2 regions of the Phycicoccus sp. Soil803 genome follow, and region 2 is predicted to be linked to the other one. Evidence: predicted binding sites of a transcription regulator. Region 2 holds the regulator's gene; the other holds the start of a gene.
The links. The regulator Rex, encoded in region 2, represses fermentation and respiration genes when NADH is low (regulators of the CRP and FNR family bind a similar motif). The targets are predictions, from matches to a motif close to CTTGTGAANNNNTTCACAAG.

Region 1 (4,409 bases), 3.2 Mb from region 2:
GAGCAGCGGGAGGCCGCTGGCCAGGGCCGCCTCGAGCAGCCGCGGCGGGGAGCCCGGCGTGACCAGGAACTGCGCACCGGCATCCTTGACCTGCTGCACCTGCGCGGGCGTCACCACGGTGCCCGCACCGACGACCATGCCCTCCACCTGCGCGGCCACGGCCTCGATGGCGCCGAGCCCGGCCTCGCTGCGCAGCGTGATCTCGATGACCGGTATGCCGCCGCGCACCAGTGCGCGTGCCAGCGGCACCGCCTGCTCGACGGTGTCGACCACGACGACCGGGATCACCGGAGCCAGGGCCAGGACGTCGGCGCCGTCGCGCAGGACAGGGCGGCCCGCTCCGGGATCGGTGGTGGTCACGCCGGTGGTGGTCACGCCGGTGGTGACGTTCGTGGTGGTGGCGCTGGTGGTCATCGGGTCTCCTCCGAGGTCAGGAACGGTGCGGCGTCGGCCTTCTCCCACAGCCTCCCGAGGCTGCCGAAGACGTGGGCCCCTTCGTCGGCCCGGCCGACCGCGCCACGCATGGCCGCGAACAGCTCCCGGCCGGTGCCGATGCCCTCCTCGCTCACCCGCGGCGACGGCACGCGGGCCGCGAACTCGTCCTCGTCGACCAGCACGTCGAGGCGACCGGTCAGCGAGTCGACCCGCACCACGTCGCCGTCCTGGATCTTGGCGATCGGCCCGGCATGCACCGACTCGGGCGTCACGTGGATGGCGGCCGGGATGGCGCCCGACGCCCCACTCATGCGGCCGTCGGTGACCAGCGCCACGGCATACCCGCGCTTTTGGAGCACCCCGAGCGAAGGGGTCAGGGCGTGCAGCTCGGGCATGCCGTTGGCCGACGGGCCCTGCTCACGGATGACGACGACGACGTCGCGGTCGAGCTCGCGCCGCGAGAACGCCTGGAGGAAGCCGACCTGGTCGGTGAACACGCGGGCCGGCGCCTCGACGACGCGGTGCTCGGGCGCCACCGCGGACACCTTGATGACCGCGTGGCCCAGGGTGCCGCCGAGGACCCGCAACCCCCCGTCGACGCTGAACGGGTCGTCGGCCGCACGCAGCACGGCAGGGTCGCCGGATTCCGTTGCGGCGTCGACGAACTCGAGCCGACCGCCGACCAGCACCGGCCGCTGGGTGTAGCGCCGCAGCCCCGGACCGGCGAGGGTCAGGACGTCCTCGTGGAGGAGCCCGTTGTCGATGAGGGTGCGGACCAGGAAGGCCGTGCCGCCGGCCGCGTGGAAGTGGTTCACGTCGGCCGGGCCGTTGGGGTAGATCCGGGCGACGGAGGGGACGGCGGTCGACAGGTCGTCGAAGTCCTCCCACGTCAGGTCGATGCCCGCGGCGGCAGCCATCGAGATGAGGTGCATCGTGTGGTTGGTCGAACCACCCGTGGCGAGCAGCGCGACGACGCCGTTGACGATCGCCTTCTCGTCGACGACCTGGCCGATGCCGTAGGGCGTGTCGGAGGCCGCGATCTCGGCGACCCGCTCGGTGGTCGCGGCCGTCAGGGCGTCGCGCACCGGGTCGTCGGGGTGGATGAACGCCGCCCCGGGCAGGTGCAGGCCCATCACGTCCATGAGCATCTGGTTGGAGTTGGCGGTGCCGTAGAAGGTGCAGGTGCCGGGCGAGTGGTAGGACGCGACCTCGCTCCCGAGCAGCTCGTCGCGCCCGACCTCACCGGCCGCGAAGGCCTTGCGGGTCTCGGCCTTCTCGGCGTTTGAGCGACCCGATGCCATCGGGCCGGCGGGCACGAGGGCGGTCGGCAGGTGGCCGAACGCCAGCGCCCCCGCCACCAGCCCGGGCACGATCTTGTCGCAGACGCCGAGCATGAGGACGCCGTCGAAGACGTCGTGGCTGAGCGCGATCGCCGCCGACATCGCGATGACGTCGCGGCTGAACAGGCTGAGCTCCATGCCGGCCCGCCCCTGGGTGATGCCGTCGCACATGGCAGGCACGCCACCGGCCACGCGGGCGACCGCACCGACCTCGCGGGCGGTCTGCTTCATCGCTGCCGGGTAGTGCTCGAACGGCGCGTGCGCCGAGAGCATGTCGTTGTAGGACGTGACGATGCCGAGGCTCACGCCGGTGTCGGCGGCCATCACGGTGCGGTCGCTGCCTCCGCACGCGGCGACCGCGTGGGCGAGGTTGGAGCACCCGAGGTCGGTGCGCGCCGGGCGCAGGCTCAGCTCGGAGGCAGCGCGCGAGATCCGCTGCAGGTATGCCGTGCGGCTGGGCCGGCTGCGGTCGGTCACCCGGGCGGTGACGTCGGCGACGACGGGGTGGATGGCAGGGGGCGGCGGGGTCGGCGGAACGGCGGTGGGGTCGGCGGGCGCCATGGGGCTCCTCGGATTCGGCGGTCGGGACGGGGACCGCGCGAACGGCGACGTTGGCGCGCGCGTGTGATTCCGTTCACAAGTGTGAGGCAGGCCACTCGCTGCTTTCCGACCGTCCCGGGATACGGACGAGTAGAGATTTCCGCTTCGAGGTATTCCGCTACCGGAATCCGGCCGCCGAATACCTCGAACCGGGCAGGATGAGGCCATGACGGACTGGATCGAGGAGACCATCGAGCGGGTGGAGAACGTCGTCTACCTCGCGGTGGCGGTGATCCTGTTCGCCGTGGCGGCCGTCGTGATCGGCAAGACGGCCCTGACCTTCGGCGACCTCGGCAGCGGCACCGTGGTCGAAGTCGTGGCCGACATCCTCGACCTGCTCCTGCTCGTCTTCATCGTCGTCGAGCTGTTGTTCGCGGTGCGCACCACCCTAAACCGGCGCGAGCTGGTGGCCGAGCCGTTCCTCCTCGTGGGGATCATCGCCTCGATCAAGGAGATCGTCGTGCTCTCGGTCAAGGCCCCCGACCTGCTGGGCAAGCCCGAGTTCGCCGACACCCTCCGGCTGATGGGTCTGCTGTCCGGCACGATCATCCTGCTGGCCCTGGCGTCGTTCCTGTTGCGGCGCAAGGAGCGTGAGCCCAGCGAGGGCGCCAACTCCGGCCACGGCAACGACGACGAGGTGCAGACCCACACCCAGCCCGATCCCGCCTGACCCCACCGGTTCGAGGTATTCGGCCACCAGGATCCGGTAGTGGAATACCTCGAACGGGAGGGGAAGGGAGAGGTCAGGGCTGGCGGCGGCTCAGGGCCCAGGCGTCGGCGTCGTCGAGCGAGCCGGGCGCGACCCGGCTGAAGACGAGCCGGTCGTGCAGCCGGTTGCGGCGGCCGCCCCAGAACTCGACCTCGTCGCAGACCACCCGGTACCCGCCCCAGAAGTCGGGGACGGGCACGTCGGTGGGGTCGCCGTGGTCGGGGAACTGCGCGGCATACCTCGCGTAGGCGTCCTCGAGGCCCTGGCGCCCCTCGATGGGCTGGGACTGGCGCGAGGCCCACGCGGAGATGCGCGAGGCCCACGGCCGCGAGCCGAAGTAGCCGGTGACCTCGTCGCGCGACAGCTGCTCCGCGACGCCCCGGAAGCGGATCGCCCGGTACATCGCCGGCCAGGTCAGTGCCGCCGCGAGGCCCCCGGTCGCGGCGATCTCGAGGCCCTTGGTCGACTCGGTGCCGGTCACGAAACCCGGGCCGCGCTCGTCGAAGAAGCGCATCAGCACGGTGCGCACGTTGGGTCTGCCGGCAGCATCGACGGTCGCGACCGAGAGGGCGTAGGGCTCGGGCACGTCGTCGTGCACCTGCGAGCGGGCCACCGCGTCGTCGGCCCAGAGCCGGGCCTGCTGCCACGGGGTGGACGCGACCTCGGCCTCGGAGATGCCTTCGCCGCTGTAGTCGGTGCGCAGGACGTCGCTCATGGTCGAAGACTAGGCGTCCGAGATTAGGGTGAAGGTCGGACCAGTCAGGGAGGCAGCATGCCCAGCAAAGGCAAGGCAGTCGGCAACCTCGTGAAGTGGGGCGTCAAGTACGGCCCCCACGTCGTCGTGCTGGCGCAGCAGGCCAAGGAACCGGCGATGAAGGCCGCCCAGACCGCGCTCGACCGGCAGAAGGCCCGGCGTCGCGCGATCGAGCACGCAGCGACAGTGCGCGAGGGGACGGTGCTCAAGACGTTCGACCCGCGCGCCGACCACAGCGAACCCGTGTGGGTGGTCTTCGCCGGGGACGACCCGATCGCTGCGCACCCGACGTCCACGACGCCGATCGCCGAGCTGATCGCGAACAGCGACCTGTCCACCCGGGTGCGCCCCGCCGACCTCCCCACCCCCGCCGCGCGCCTGAAGGAGCTCCCGCGACGCAGGCTTCGGCGCACGCAATGACCCTGCTGGCGCCCCTCGCACCGGTGGCCGACGGAGCCCGCCGCCAGCTCGCGTCGGCGCTCCGGTCGCGGGTCGCCGGCACCGACGCGCAGGTGAAGGCGGAGCGGATCTGGGGCGCCGAGGGACCGCGCTGGTTCACGCCGGACGACCC
Region 2 (4,409 bases):
GGCGAGGGTGAGGCCCTGGAGGAACCGCAGCACCACGCACTCGGCCTGCTCGGGCTTGAGTCCCTTCACGGCCGCGAGCAGCCGCTCGTTGCGGAGCCGGTCGAGCACCTCGTGGTCGGGGGCGGCCTCCACACGCGGGTCGGCGTCGAGCATGTCGGCGGTCGAGACCTCCATCCGGAACCGCGCCGACTTGGCGTTGTCGGTGATCAGGTTGCGGGCGATGGTGATGAACCACGCCGCGATGTCGCGCCCCTGCCAGGAGAAGGAGTCCATCCGGCGCAGGGCGCGCAGGAAGGTCTCGGAGGTGATGTCCTCGGCGAGCTGCCGCCCACCCACGCGCACGTAGACGTAGCGGTAGACGACGTCCACGTAGCGCTCGTACAGCAGGCCGAACGCCTCGCTGTCGCCGCGCTGCGCGAGCTCCACCAGCGCAGAGATCCGTTCGAAGTCCTGCGGGGCCTCGCCCGGCCCGAACCCGGCCCGCGCGGCCGACCCACCCTGGCCGGACCCGCCTCCGGACAGCGTGCCGGCGTCGCCGGCGATGGTGAGCAGCACCCGGAGGCTGTCGAGGAAGTCCGCGGTCGCGGGGCCCATCCCGTGGTTGCCGGCGCCGGCGTAACCGATCGCCGGGGCGCTCGTTGCCCAGACCGGGACGCTTCGGGCAGGACGGAGCACCGCGAGTCGACTCGCGGCGCTGCGACGTGCACGGATCCGGATGGGGGCCTCCTGACCGGGACAGTTTCCCCGATATCGGGCAGATTGTCAGGAGACCTGCGCCACACCCCGCAACCATCGCGCCAGACGGCAGGCCAGTGGCCCCGTCCGCAGGCAAACAGAGGTATACCTCGGGCTAGCGGGACCGGCGGCGAGCCGCGGCCGCGGCCAGCGCCCCCGCGAGCGCGGTGGCCCCGACGGCCTGGACCCCGACCTTGGCCGCGCGACGCCCCGTGCGGTAGTCCCGGATGGTCCAGCCGTTCGCCCGGGCGTGGTCACGCAGCGCGCCGTCCGGGTTGATGGCGCAGGGGTGCCCGACGAGGGAGAGCATCGGGATGTCGTTGGCCGAGTCCGAGTAGGCCGAGCACCGGCTCAGGTCGAAGCCGCGCTCGGCGGCCATCGCCTCGATCGCGGTGGCCTTGGCAGCCCCGTGCAGCGGCTCTCCCGCGAGGCGGCCGGTGTAGACGCCGTCGACGGACTCGGCCACGGTGCCCAGCGCGCCGGTCAAGCCGAGCCGATTGGCGATCACCTGCGCGACCTCCACCGGGGTGGCGGTGACGAGCCAGACCTCCTGGCCCTCGTCGAGGTGCATGCGGGTCAGGGCCTGGGTGCCGGGCCAGATCTTGTCGTGCATGGCCTCGTCGAAGATCTCCTCGCCGATGGCGCCGATCTCGGCCACCGAGTGCCCGGCGATGAAACCGAGCGCCTGCTCGCGGATCTTCTCGACGTGGTCGAGGCTCTCCCCGAGGGCCGCGAAGCGCAGCTGCTTCCAGGCCATCGAGCTGACGTCGCGGGCCGTGAAGAAGTCGCGGCGCCAGAGCCCGAGCGCGAGGTGCCAGATGCTCGCGCCGCGCATGACGGTGTTGTCGACGTCGAAGAACGCGGCCGCTGTCGGGTCCGCCGGGACGGTGAGCGCCTGGTCCAGCTCGCTCACCCGATCCGTCATGACGACCAGCCTAGGAGAGCTGTCGGGACGCTGTGCACTGCCCCGGACGCCTGGGGCGGTGCACAGCGTCGCGAAGCACCGTGCCCCGTGCTGACCTCCGTGGGTGCGCACGCGGCATACGCTCGGGGTGTGTCCGGTGCCCCCACGCCTCCCGCGCCCACGCCCACCGAGGTGCGGATCACGCTGGTGAGCAAGCCGGGCTGCCACCTCTGCGATGCGGCCCGCGCCGTCATCGACCGGGTGGCCGCCGACCTCGGGGTGGGCTGGGTGGAGCGGTCGATCGAGGACGACCCGGCGCTCAGGGAGCAGTACTGGGAGCAGATCCCGGTGACCTTCGTGGACGGGCGCCAGCACGACTACTGGCGGGTCGACGAAAGCCGTCTCCGGGCCGCTCTCACCCGCTCGACGTGACGCGGCTCACGTGCTCGATGAGACGGCTGCTTGTGACTTTGTGCATCCGTTCACAAAAGCGTAATCTGCAGAGGCTCCCATCCGCCCCAGCCAGGCGCGGACTGCCAGTGATGAGAAGGAGCCGGAAAAGACTGTGTCTGCCGACCCGAGCGCCCGTCGGGGTATTCCCGACGCCACGGTCGCACGGCTACCCGAGTACCTCCGTGCCCTGACCGGCCTGGCGGAACGCGGGATCACGTCGGTGTCCTCCGAGGAGCTGGCCTCCGCCGCAGGCGTCCGCAGCGCCAAGCTCCGCAAGGACCTGTCCCACCTCGGCTCCTACGGCGTGCGCGGGGTCGGCTACGAGGTCGACCACCTGGCCTACCAGATCTCCCGTGAGCTCGGCCTCACCCAGGACTGGCCGGTCGCCATCATCGGCATGGGCAACCTCGGGCACGCGCTGGCGGCCTACAGCGGCTTCGCCACGCGGGGGTTCCGCGTGGTGGCCCTCCTCGACCAGGACGCCGGACTGCTCGGCCAGGAGATCGCCGGCATCACCGTGCAGCCGATGACCGTGCTCGACGAGCTGGTGGCGGAGCAGGGCCTGGCCATCGGCGTCATCGCCACGCCGGCCGCCTCCGCGCAGGAGGTCTGCGACGCGCTGGTGGCCGCTGGGGTCCGCTCCATCCTCAACTTCGCCCCGTGCGTGCTGGTCGTGCCCGACGACGTCGACGTGCGCAAGGTGGACCTGTCGACCGAGCTGCAGATCCTGGCCTTCCACGAGCAGCGCAAGGCGCTCGCCGCCGAGGGTGCGCTCGGTGCCGTCGCCCTCGAGCCGGTCAAGCCCGAGCTCAACCGGGTGGTGGGTCGATGAGCCTCGTGATCCTGGGCCTGTCCCACCACACCGCACCCCTGTCGCTCCTCGAGGCGATGACCCTCGACGCCACCGGTCGACGGACGCTGTCCGCGAGCCTGACCGGTCGCGAGAACCTCACCGAGGCCATCGTGGTGTCCACGTGCAACCGCACCGAGGTCTACGCCGAGTCGATGACCTTCCACGGTGCGGTCACCGACATCGCCGACGCGCTCACCGAGGTCACCGGGGTGCCCCGTGACGAGCTGCGCGAGCACCTCTACGTCCACTACGAGGACCGCGCCATCGCGCACGCCTTCACAGTCGCCTGCGGGCTGGACTCGATGGCGGTGGGCGAGGCCCAGATCCTCGGCCAGATGCGCACTGCGCTGCGTGAGTCGCAGAAGTCGGGACACGCCGGACCCGCCCTCAACACCTTGTTCCAGCAGGCCCTCCGGGTCGGCAAGCGGGCGCACACCGAGACCGGCATCGACGCGGTCAGCGTCTCGCTCGTCGAGGCCGGACTGGCTCGCGCCGAGCGCGAGCTGGGCCCGCTGGCGGGTCTCAAGGTGCTCGTCGTCGGCGCCGGCGGCATGAGCTCGCTGGCCGCGACCACCGTGGCGCGTCGCGGCGCGGCTGGTCTCACCATCGTCAACCGCACCTTCGCCAAGGCGGCGCGGCTGGCCGAGCGCACCGGCGCCAGCGCGCGCCCCTTCGACGACCTGTCCGCCGCCCTCGCCGGCGCGGACGTCGTGATCTCCTGCACCGGCTCGACCGGCGTGGTGGTCGACCTCGCGACCGCCGGCGACGCCCAGGTGGCCCGGGGCGGTCGCCCGCAGGCCTACATCGACCTCGCCCTGCCCCACGACGTGGCTCCGGAGGTCGCCTCGCTCAGCGGGGTGACCCTCGCCGGGCTGGCCGCGCTGGGGGAGGAGCTGTCCGGCGGGCAGACGCCGCCGCAGGTGAGCGAGGTGGCCGACCTCGTCATCGGTGAGGTCGCGGCATACCTCACCTCACGCGCCGCCGAGAGCGTCGCACCGACCGTGGCCGCGCTGCGCTCGCACGCCGCCGACGTCGTCGCGGGCGAGCTGACCCGCCTCGACCAGCGGCTGCCCGACCTCGACGAGGTGACCCGCGCCGAGGTGCAGCTCGCGGTGCACCGCATCGTCGAGAAGCTGCTGCACACGCCGACCATCCGGGTGAAGGAGCGCGCCGTGGGCGGCCAGGGGGCCGACTACGCCGAGGCGCTGCGCGAGCTGTTCGACCTGCGCCCCGGCGAGGCCGCCACCGCGTCGGTTCCGCCGCCCGAGCGGGGAGGTATGCCGTGAGCGCACCTGCCGCCACCCCGCTGAGCCTGCGCCTGGGCACCCGCCGCAGCGCGCTCGCGACCACCCAGTCGACCTGGGTCGCTGACCTGCTGCGTGCCCAGGGGCACACCGTCGAGCTCGTCGAGATCGTCACCGAGGGAGACACGTCGACCGCGTCGCTGGCCTCGATCGGTGGCAC

Region 1: the regulator Rex is predicted to act here: its motif matches at 2,397-2,416, upstream of edd (phosphogluconate dehydratase).

Annotation. Positions count from the first base shown of each region.
Region 1 is NZ_LMST01000001.1:723,558-727,966, reverse strand. It holds gene eda (bifunctional 4-hydroxy-2-oxoglutarate aldolase/2-dehydro-3-deoxy-phosphogluconate aldolase) at 1-414, opposite strand, end outside; gene edd (phosphogluconate dehydratase) at 411-2,336, opposite strand; gene ASG95_RS03495 (phosphate-starvation-inducible PsiE family protein) at 2,542-3,045, shown strand; gene pdxH (pyridoxamine 5'-phosphate oxidase) at 3,119-3,799, opposite strand; gene ASG95_RS03485 (hypothetical protein) at 3,857-4,258, shown strand; gene ASG95_RS03480 (oxygenase MpaB family protein) at 4,255-4,409, shown strand, end outside.
Region 2 is NZ_LMST01000001.1:3,928,988-3,933,396, reverse strand. It holds gene ASG95_RS18270 (sigma-70 family RNA polymerase sigma factor) at 1-675, opposite strand, end outside; gene ASG95_RS18265 (HAD family phosphatase) at 851-1,660, opposite strand; gene ASG95_RS18260 (glutaredoxin family protein) at 1,790-2,071, shown strand; gene ASG95_RS18255 (redox-sensing transcriptional repressor Rex) at 2,205-2,924, shown strand; gene ASG95_RS18250 (glutamyl-tRNA reductase) at 2,921-4,231, shown strand; gene hemC (hydroxymethylbilane synthase) at 4,228-4,409, shown strand, end outside.